Regions from separate parts of the Lentzea sp. CC55 genome, predicted to be linked through region 1. Evidence: riboswitches for the same ligand, from Rfam matches in the RefSeq annotation. Region 1 holds a riboswitch; each other region holds the start of a gene.
What was found. Region 1 has a riboswitch for thiamine pyrophosphate ahead of L6E10_RS16195 (thiamine ABC transporter substrate binding subunit). Riboswitches for the same ligand answer to the same signal wherever they lie in the genome.
Positions count from the first base shown of each region.

Region 1 (3,263 bases):
GCGCACCAGCCTGAAGCTGCTCCGGCTGCCGGACCCGCGCCGCGCCATGATGTGGACCGCGCTGACGCTGTGGATCGAGCCGGTCCGCACCACGCTCAACTACGGCCAGATCAACCTGGTGCTGGTCGCGATCCTGATCGGCACGCTCGCCAGCGCGCGGAACTGGGTCGGCGGCGCCGGCGTCGGGTTCGCCGCGGGCATCAAGCTCACGCCCGCGATCTCCGGGCTGTACTTCCTCGTCCAGCGCCGGTGGATGGCCGCTGTGTGGTCGTTCGTCGCTTTTGTGGTGGTGTACGGGATCGGGTGGGCCATCTCACCGTCCCAGTCGGACAAGTTCTGGTTCCAGCTGCTCGGTGACGCGAGCCGGGTCGGCCCGGTCGGCAGCGCGATCAACCAGTCGCTGCGCGGAGCGCTCAGCCGCACGGTCGGCTACGACGTCAAGACGGGACCGATCTACATCGTCGCCGTGCTCGTCGCGGCCGCTCTGACGTGGTTCGCGGTCAGCAGGACCAGGGACGCGCTGGCGTTGATCGTGAGCGTGCAGATGCTCGGCCTGCTCGTCTCGCCGATCTCGTGGAGCCACCACTGGGTGTGGATGGTGCCCGCCCTGCTGTGGCTGATCCACGAGGGCGGGCACGTGCTGTGCAAGATCACCGCCGGCCTGTGGGTGCTGCTGACCGGCGGTTACCTGATCTCGTTCCTGCTGCTGGCCCAGCCGAACATCTGGGACTTCCCGCGGCCGTGGATCTTCGTGGCGCTCGGCTGGGGCTATCCGGCCGCGGGCGTGCTCACGCTGGTCGCGATCGGGCTGGCGGCGCGGCGCGAGCGCGGCGAGCCGCGTCCCGGTGGCGAGGAAGCCGCCGACGGCGAACCCAGCAGGGTCGCCGGCTGACGCCTCCCGGCCGGGTCAGCCCAGGGCGTCCAGGACCCCGTCGATCTCCTCGGCGAGGGACACGTCCAGTGCGGTGATTCCTCCCTTGTAGTGCGTGCTCAGGCGGAATGTCAGCGCCTTGTACCGGATGTCGATGTCCGGGTGGTGGTTGTCGTTCTCGGCGATCTCCGCGACCCGGTTCACGACCATGATCGCCTGGGAGAAGCTCGGCAGCTCCACGGTCTTCACCAGTGCCGCGTCCTGGGGGCACCAGCCGGGGAGTTTGGGGAGCAGGTCGTCCAACTGATCGTCGCTCAACAGCTCGGCCATGTCCTGATCGTCCCACCACGTCACGTAAGCTGCGCGTTTACCACGGGAGTCCGGTGAAGCGCCGGGCTGAGAGGAGGGCTCGCAAGCCCTCGACCGTCCACCTGATCCGGGTCATACCGGCGTAGGGAGAGGTTTGACGTGAGAAGGATTTTTGCTGTTTGCGCTGCTCTGGTGCTGGCCGGGTGCTCGGCCGGTACCTCGACCGCACCGCAGTCGCGCGAGGTCACGCTGGTGACCCACGACTCGTTCGCGGTCAAGCAGGAGGTCCTGGACGAGTTCCAGAGGTCCTCGGGCATCACCGTGAAGCAGCTCGCGAGCGGCGACGCGGGCGAGCTGACGAACAAGCTGGTGCTCACCAAGGCGAACCCGATCGGCGACGTGGCGTTCGGCGTCGACTCGACCTTCGCCTCGCGCGCTCTGAGCGAGGGCGTCTTCGCCGAGTACGCCTCGCCGGAGGCCGCGAAGGGCGCCCAGCGGTACAAGGCCGACGACTCGAACCGCCTGCAGGCCGTCGACGTCGGTGACGTGTGCCTCAACATCGACCCGGCCGGGCTCGGCGGGGTCGAGCCGAAGTCGTACGAGGACCTGGTCGACCCGAAGTTCAAGGACAAGCTGGTCGTCGAGAACCCGGCCACGTCCTCGCCCGGTCTCGCCTTCCTGCTCGGCACGATCGCGAAGTTCGGCGAGAACGGCTGGCAGGAGTACTGGACCAAGCTCAAGGCCAACGGCGTCAAGGTCGTGAGCGGCTGGGAAGAGGCCTACAACCAGGAGTTCTCCGCCACCAAGGGCGACCGGCCGATCGTCGTGTCGTACGCGTCGTCGCCGTCGGCCGAGGGCGGCAAGACCAAGGCCGTGCTCGACACCTGCTACCGCCAGGTCGAGTACGCCGGCGTGCTGTCCGGCGCCAAGAACCCCGAGGACGCGAAGAAGGTCCTCGACTTCCTGCTGGGTGAGCAGTTCCAGGCCCAGGTGGCCGAGCAGATGTACGTCTACCCCTCGCGCGAGGGCGTCGCGCTGCCCGAGTCGTGGGCCAAGGACGCCCCGCTGCCGTCTTCGTCGCAGTCGTTGCCCGCCGAGAAGGTCAAGGACAACCGCGAAGCGTGGGTCGAGCAGTGGCGCAAGCTCGTGCAGGGCTGAGCTCGCGCACGGGGTGGTCGGCGGCGGCGCTGCTGCCGCTGGCCTTCCTGGGACTGTTCTTCGCGTGGCCCGTGCTGGCGATCGTGTCGCTCGGGCTGCGTGAGGGCGGTGTCCTGGAGGCGGTCTTCGAGGGCGGCACCTGGGAGCTCGTCGGCTTCACCCTCGGGCAGGCCCTGGCGTCGACGGTCGTGGCGGTCGTCGCCGGGATGCCGCTCGCGTTCGTGCTGGCCCGGTGCCGGATCCGCGGGCTCGGGCTGGTGCGTGCCGCCGTGATGGTGCCGTTCGTGCTGCCGACCGTGGTGGTGGGCCTGGCCTTCCGGACGTTCTGGCCGGACGGCGGCGTGCTGCCGATCGTGCTGGCGAACGCCTTCTTCAACGTCGCCGTGGTCGCGCGGACCGTCGGCGGGCTGTGGGCGCACACCGATCGGCGGGCCGAGGACGCGGCACGGGCGCTGGGGGCGTCACGCCCGCGGGCGTTCCTGTCGGTGGTGCTGCCGGCGCTCGCGCCCGCGATCGGCTCGGCCGCGGCGGTCGTGTTCCTGTTCTGCGCCACGAGTTTCGGCGTCGTGCTGGTGCTCGGCGGCTCGCGGTACCGGACGCTGGAGACCGAGATCTACCTGCGGACGGTGGAGCTGTTCGACCTGTCCGGGGCGGCCGCCCTGTCGCTGCTGCAGTTCGCCGCCGTGCTGGCGGTGCTCGTGCTGGGCGCGCTCGCCCGGCGCCGGCGGGAGACCGCTCTGGCGTTGCGCGGCAGGGAGGAGCTGGCCCGGCGGCCCGCCGGCGGTGAGTGGTACGTCGTCGGCGCCGCGTTCGCCGTGGTGGTCGCGCTGCTGACGCCGGTCGTCGGCCTGGTGACCCGGTCGCTGTCCACCCGGGACGGCTGGAGCCTCGCCGGGTACGTGGCGCTGAACACCCGCGGCGACCG
Region 1 covers NZ_JAJCXE010000022.1:85,832-89,094, reverse strand. The annotation lists gene L6E10_RS16205 (mannosyltransferase) at 1-892, shown strand, start outside; gene L6E10_RS16200 (4a-hydroxytetrahydrobiopterin dehydratase) at 908-1,201, opposite strand; TPP riboswitch at 1,236-1,346, shown strand; gene L6E10_RS16195 (thiamine ABC transporter substrate binding subunit) at 1,340-2,338, shown strand; gene L6E10_RS16190 (iron ABC transporter permease) at 2,314-3,263, shown strand, end outside.

Region 2 (3,263 bases), 370 kb from region 1:
CCCTTCGCGAGGTCGGCGGAGTGCGCGGCGATCTTGTACGTGATCACGCCGGTCTTCACGTCGTCGCGGTTCGGCAGGCCGAGGTGTTCCTTCGGCGTGACGTAGCAGAGCATCGCGGTGCCGAGCCAGCCGATCTGCGCCGCGCCGATCGCGGACGTGATGTGGTCGTACGCCGGCGCGATGTCCGTGGCCAGCGGCCCGAGGGTGTAGAACGGCGCCTCGCCGCACCACTCCTCCTCCAGCCGGACGTTCTCGGCGATCTTGTGCATCGGCACGTGGCCGGGGCCCTCGATCATCACCTGGACGTCCTTGGCGCGCGCGATGTGCGTCAGCTCGCCCAGCGTCCGCAGCTCCGCGAACTGCGCCTCGTCGTTGGCGTCCGCGATGGAGCCGGGCCGCAGCCCGTCACCCAGCGAGAACGTCACGTCGTAGGTGCGCAGGATGTCGCACAGCTCCTCGAAGTGCGTGTAGAGGAAGCTCTCCTTGTGGTGCGCGAGGCACCACGCGGCCATGATCGAACCGCCGCGCGAGACGATGCCCGTGACGCGCTTGGCCGTCAGCGGCACGTACCGCAGCAGCACGCCCGCGTGCACGGTCATGTAGTCGACGCCCTGCTCGCACTGCTCGACCACCGTGTCGCGGTAGACCTCCCACGACAGCTTCTCCGGATCGCCGTTGACCTTCTCCAGCGCCTGGTAGATCGGCACGGTGCCGACCGGGACGGGGGAGTTGCGCAGGATCCACTCGCGCGTCTCGTGGATCCGCTTGCCGGTGGACAGGTCCATGATCGTGTCGGCGCCCCAGCGGGTCGCCCACACCATCTTCTCGACCTCGTCCTCGATCGACGACGACACCGCGGAGTTGCCGATGTTGGCGTTGATCTTCACGAGGAACTTCTTGCCGATGATCATCGGCTCGGCCTCGGGGTGCTTGCGGTTCAACGGGATCACCGCACGTCCGATGGCCACCTCGTCGCGCACGAACTCGGCGTCGAGGTTCTCCCGCGCGGCGATGTAGCGCATCTCCGGGGTGATGATCCCGGCCTTCGCGTACGCGAGCTGGCTGACGGCTCCGCCGATCGGTTCACGTGCCGCGACCCACCCCGACCTCAGGTCGGGCAGTCCACTGTGGACGTCGATGGTCGCGTTGTCGTCGGTATACGGACCGGAAGTGTCGTAGAGATCGACATGCTCGCCGTTGGTCAGCTCCACCCTGCGGTAGGGCACGCGGATGTCCGGGGACACCTCGCGGTACACCTTGCGCGAGCCCGAGATCGGGCCGGTGGTCACACTGGGCTTGACCGAACGGTCGTCAAGTGCCGTCACGACATTCCTCCCTACGCCGGCATTACCCGGTCAGGTTCAGGCGGTCGGTGACACCGGCACGACGGCCAGTCACCCTCTCAGCCCGCTCAGGCGCGAGCTCCCGCGTTGTGTTGAGTTGTCGAGAACCGACCATAGTCAGAGCGCGCCGCCGCTGCCAAGGGCGTGGTTTGCCCCTAATCTTCTCGCGTGGCGGATCATCAGCCGTTCCCGCCCGGCGCGCGTCGCGGTCAGCGCCCCGCCGTCGTCTCGGCATGCCCTTCCTGCGGTGACCTCGCGGGTCGCGGCTACCCCGACTGCGGCTTCTGCGCGGAGCTGCTCGACCAGTTCTGGCTCGCCGACTGGGAGGCGCTGCGGATGTCGTCGCAGCTCGCGGACCGCGAACTCGCCGAGCTGGTGACCTCAGCCGACGTCGGCCAGCACCCCTGGACGTGCGTGGACTGGGCGATGACGCTGCTCGCGTGCTCGCGCTGCGGTGCCGAACTGGGCACCGGGCCGGTCGAGTGCGTGCGGTGCGCGGTCACCGAGGAACGCCGCTGGAGCTGGGACCACACGGCCCACCCGAGCACGATGAGCGCGAACGAGCACCTCCTGCGCGTGGCTCGTGCGGCCCTGCGCGCACCTCACCGGCGTCGTCCGGCCGTGGTGCAGGCCTGGCAGCTCGTGCTGCCGTTCCTGATCGCCGGTGAGGTGGTCGAGTTCGGGCGGCTGGACCGGATCCGCGCGCACGTGCTGGCCGGCGGCTACGCGTCGATGGCCGCCTGCCACACCTTCGCCGAGCTGGCCGGGCTGCCCGAGCTCTTCTGGCGCCGGGGCGGTGACCCGATCTCAACGCGGGTCGAGTACCAGCCGGACTCCGAGCGCCAGCAGCACGCAGCCCGACAGCTTCTCGAGCGCGGGACGGACGCGGGGCCTGCCCAGCCAGCCGCGGACGGTGTGCAGGACCGCCACGATGACCAGGTACCAGACGGTGTCGATCAGGACCCACCCGACGGCGAGGGGGAGCAGAACCCCCTGGCCGGCCTCCCCGGCAGGCACGAACTGCGGTAGGAACGAGATCGCGAACACGCCGAGCTTCGGGTTGGCGAGGTTCACGACCAGGCCGCTGCGGAACGCGCGGCTCGCGGGCGGGGGTGCGGCGCCCGGCAGGCTCCTGCTGATCAGGGCCTTCACACCCAGGTGGACCAGGAAGACCGCTCCGGCGATCCGCAGCCCGTGGTAGGCGATCTCGGACGCCGTGAGCAGCACGGACATGCCCAGCGCCGCGGCGACGGCCCAGCAGGCGACGCCGACCTCCATGCCGAACACCGTCGCCAGCGCGGCTTTTCGCCCGTGCACCGACTGTCGCAGGACCACGGCCGTGCCGGGTCCTGGCGACAGCGCGATGAGGAACGAGGCCGCGACGAAGGCGACGATGTCGTCGAGGGGCATGCCCCGATGGTCGCCGGTGGCCGCAACTTCTTTCTTGACCTGGAGCGCGCTCCAGGATGTTCGGTGTCCCCATGACCTTGGAACTGGGGAAGCTGGGATTCGGCACGTGGGCGATGGGTGGGCCGTTCCTCGGCCCGGACGGCGCCCAGGTCGGCTGGGGACCGTCCGACGACGGCCAGTCGGTGAAGGCGCTGAGGCGCGCGGTGGAGCTCGGCGTGACGCTGTTCGACACGGCGGACGTCTACGGCTGCGGGCACGCGGAGACGCTCGTCGGGCAAGCGTTTGCGGGCATGCGTGACCAGGTGCTGATCGCCACGAAGTGGGGCTGCGGCTTCGACGCCGCGACGCGCCGGATGACCGGCAACGAGGGGTCCGTCGAGTACCTGCGCCGCGCCGTCGAGGGGTCGCTGCGGCGGCTGGGCACCGACCGGATCGACCTGTACCAGCTGCACGTCGGCGACCTCCCGCTGGAGGAGGCCGCGCTGCTGAGGGACGAGTGCGAGGCGCTGG
Region 2 covers NZ_JAJCXE010000022.1:458,694-461,956, reverse strand. The annotation lists gene thiC (phosphomethylpyrimidine synthase ThiC) at 1-1,325, opposite strand, end outside; TPP riboswitch at 1,315-1,439, opposite strand; gene L6E10_RS18050 (hypothetical protein) at 1,610-1,876, opposite strand; gene L6E10_RS18045 (LysE family translocator) at 2,151-2,753, opposite strand; gene L6E10_RS18040 (aldo/keto reductase) at 2,825-3,263, shown strand, end outside.
Region 2: linked by a shared signal. The riboswitch ahead of thiC (phosphomethylpyrimidine synthase ThiC) and the one ahead of L6E10_RS16195 (thiamine ABC transporter substrate binding subunit) in region 1 are both predicted to bind thiamine pyrophosphate.

Region 3 (3,263 bases), 380 kb from region 1:
ACTGCACCGACCGCTTCGACAGGCCGTACCAGAAGCCCTCGACGCTGGTGCGCGCCTTCTCGTCGCTCGCGGCGCCCAGCGCCACGAAGAGCGGTGCGAAGTGCTCGGTCCGCGGGTGCGCGATCCCGGCGGCGGGCGCCTTCACCTGGAAGTCGAGCAACGCGTCCACGTCGCCGTTGGCGAGCTGCTGGTGCGCCCAGTCGTCGAACTCCTTCGACCACGACGGCGGCTCGTAGTCCGGTCCGGCCGGGAAGTTCACGCAGCTGAGGTTGTGCGTCATGAAGCCGCTGCCGACGATGAGGACGTTCCGGTCCCGCAGCGGCGCGAGCTTCCGGCCGATCTCGTGCAGCTCGCGCGGGTCGAGCGTGGGCATCGACATCTGCAGCACCGGCACGTCGGCGTCCGGGAACATCTCCTTCAGCGGCACGTAGGCGCCGTGGTCGAGACCGCGTTCCTCGTCCTGCTCGACGTGGCCGCCGAGCAGCTTGCGGACGTCCTCGGCGAGCTCCGGCGCGCCCGGCGCCTCGTAGGTCACCTCGTAGTAGCGCTGGGGGAAGCCCCAGAAGTCGTAGACCAGCGGCACGGTCGTGGTCGCGCCGATGGTCGTCGGCGCCTCCTCCCAGTGCGCGGAGACCATGAGCACGGCCTCCGGGCGCGGGAGGGTGGCGGACCAGGCACGGAGCTCTCCGGTCCACGTCTCGTCATCGGCCAGCGGGGGTGCCCCGTGGCTCAGGTACAGCACTGGTGCGCTCACGTCTTCGAGCGTACGCCGTTTTGTTCAAATTTCAACGATCAAGTTCGAATTTGAACGACTCGGCTGCCTTGCGCGGGTCCTCGGCGTCGGTGACGGCCCGGACGACGACGACCCTGGTGGCGCCCGCGGCCTTCACCTCGGCGAGGTTGGCGAGGTCGATGCCGCCGATCGCGAACCACGGGCGGTCGGTCCTCGTGGCGCGGACGAGGTCGAGCCCCGGCGCCGGACGGCCCGGCTTGGTCGGGGTCGGCCAGCACGGCCCGGTGCAGAAGTAGTCCACGCCGGGCTCCGCGGCGGCCTCGGTCATCTGGCCGACGTCGTGGGTGGACCGGCCGATCACCACCTCGTCGCCGACGATCCGGCGGGCGAGCGGGACGGGCAGGTCGTCCTGACCCAGGTGCAGCACGTCGGCGTCGACCGCGTGGGCGATGTCCGCGCGGTCGTTGACGGCGAGCAGCTTCCCGTGGCGCTCGGTGGCCTCGGCGAGGACCTCGAGCGCCTCGATCTCCTGCTTCGCCTCCAGTGACTTGTCCCGCAGCTGGATGATGTCGACGCCGCCCGCGAGGACCGCGTCCGCGAACTCGGCCAGGTCCGGCCGGTCCGGTGTGCAGAGGTAGAGCGTCGCGTCGGCGAGTCGTTGCCTGATCAGGTTTCCGTCGAGTCCTGGCACGCACGCACGTTAACCGTTATGTTGAAGTCGGTCCGCACGGGAGCCTGGAGAACACCGGGCTGAGAGGGAGCGTGGTTCGCTCCGACCGTCGAACCTGATCCGGGTCATGCCGGCGCAGGGAGCGTGAATGCCTTGAGCAGTGTGGAAGTGGCCGTCCGGGGTGGCGGCGTCATCGGCCTGTCCGTGGCCCTCGCCGCGGCACGGGCCGGGTTCTCCGCCTCCGTGTCCGACCTCGGTTCGCCGCACGCGGGTTCGCGGGTCGCGGGCGGCATGCTGGCGCCTCTCACGGAGGCGTGGCCGGGCGAGGAAGCCGTGGTGGCACAGGGGGTCGAGGCCCTCGCGATGTGGCCGGGGTTCGCCTCGTCGATCGGTGTCCCGCTGTTCACCGCCGGGACGCTGGCGGTCGGCACGCAACCGGGTGACCTCGCCGACCTGCGGCACGCGGGGCAGGTGCTGACCTCGCGGGAGGTCCGCGCTCTCGAACCCTCGCTGGGACCGGCGGTGCGCGGTGGCGTGTTCGCGTCCGGCGACCTCGCCGTCGACAACCGCCTGCTGCTCTCCGCCCTGCGCAGGGCGTGCCTCGACGCCGGTGTCGTGTCCGATGTGGAGGGACGGGTCTCGGTGATCGCCGCCGGGGCGTGGAGCGGCGAGCTGCACCCCGCGCTCAGGGGCGTGATCCGGCCGGTCAAGGGCGAGATCCTGCGGCTCACGCACCGTCCCGGCGCGTTGCCGCCCCCTCGCCACACCATCCGCGCGCTCGTCTCCGGACGGCCGGTGTACCTGGTGCCGCGCGACGACGGGCTGGTCGTCGGCGCCACCCAGTACGAGGCCGGGTTCGACACCGACGTGTCCGTCGCGGGCGTGCGGGACCTGTTGCGGGACGCGGAAACCGTGCTGCCGGGCATCGCCGAGTACGCGCTCGCCGAGGCCGCCGTGGGATTCCGGGCGGGCAGCCCGGACAACGTGCCGGTCGTGCGCTGGCTCGAACCCGGTGTCATCGCCGCGACGGGTCACCACCGCAACGGACTGCTGCTCGCTCCGCACACCGCTCGGCTCGTGGTTCAGCTCCTGCAGGGAGGAAGTTCGTGAAGGCACAGGTGAACGGGACCTCCCGCGACTTGGCGGACGGCACGTCGGTGGCCGCGGTCGTCGCGTTGGTGGGGGCGCCCGACAAGGGCGTGGCCGTGGCGCTCGACGGCGCCGTGGTGCCGAAGGCGTTGTGGGGTTCCACGATCGTGCCGGACGGCGGCGTGGTCGAGGTGCTGACCGCGGTCCAGGGAGGCTGACGTGGACGATCCGCTGATCATCGCGGGCCGGGAGTTCCGGTCGAGGCTCATCACCGGCACCGGCGGTGCCGCGAACCTCTCGGTGCTGGAACGGGCGCTCGTCGCGTCCGGCACCGAGCTGACGACCGTGGCGATGCGCCGGGTCGACGCGGCGGGCCGGACCGGTGTGCTGGAGCTGTTGCGGCGCCTGGGGATCGAGGTGCTGCCCAACACCGCGGGCTGCCGCACGTCCGCGGAGGCCGTGCTGACCGCGCAGCTCGCGCGGGAGGCGCTGGAGACGAACTGGGTCAAGCTCGAGGTCGTCCACGACGAGGAGACCCTGCTGCCGGACCCGGTCGAGCTGCTGGACGCCGCCGAGCGGCTGGTGGACGAGGGCTTCGTCGTCCTGCCGTACACCAACGACGACCCGGTGCTGGCGCGCAAGCTGGAGGACGTCGGCTGCGCCGCGGTCATGCCGCTGGGCTCGCCCATCGGAACGGGTCTCGGCATCCGCAACCCGCACAACATCGAGCTGATCACCTCGCGCGCCGGCGTTCCCGTCGTCCTCGACGCG
Region 3 covers NZ_JAJCXE010000022.1:464,651-467,913, reverse strand. The annotation lists gene L6E10_RS18100 (dioxygenase) at 1-754, opposite strand, end outside; gene thiE (thiamine phosphate synthase) at 786-1,424, opposite strand; TPP riboswitch at 1,451-1,562, shown strand; gene L6E10_RS18090 (FAD-dependent oxidoreductase) at 1,566-2,513, shown strand; gene thiS (sulfur carrier protein ThiS) at 2,510-2,710, shown strand; gene L6E10_RS18080 (thiazole synthase) at 2,712-3,263, shown strand, end outside.
Region 3: linked by a shared signal. The riboswitch ahead of L6E10_RS18090 (FAD-dependent oxidoreductase) and the one ahead of L6E10_RS16195 (thiamine ABC transporter substrate binding subunit) in region 1 are both predicted to bind thiamine pyrophosphate.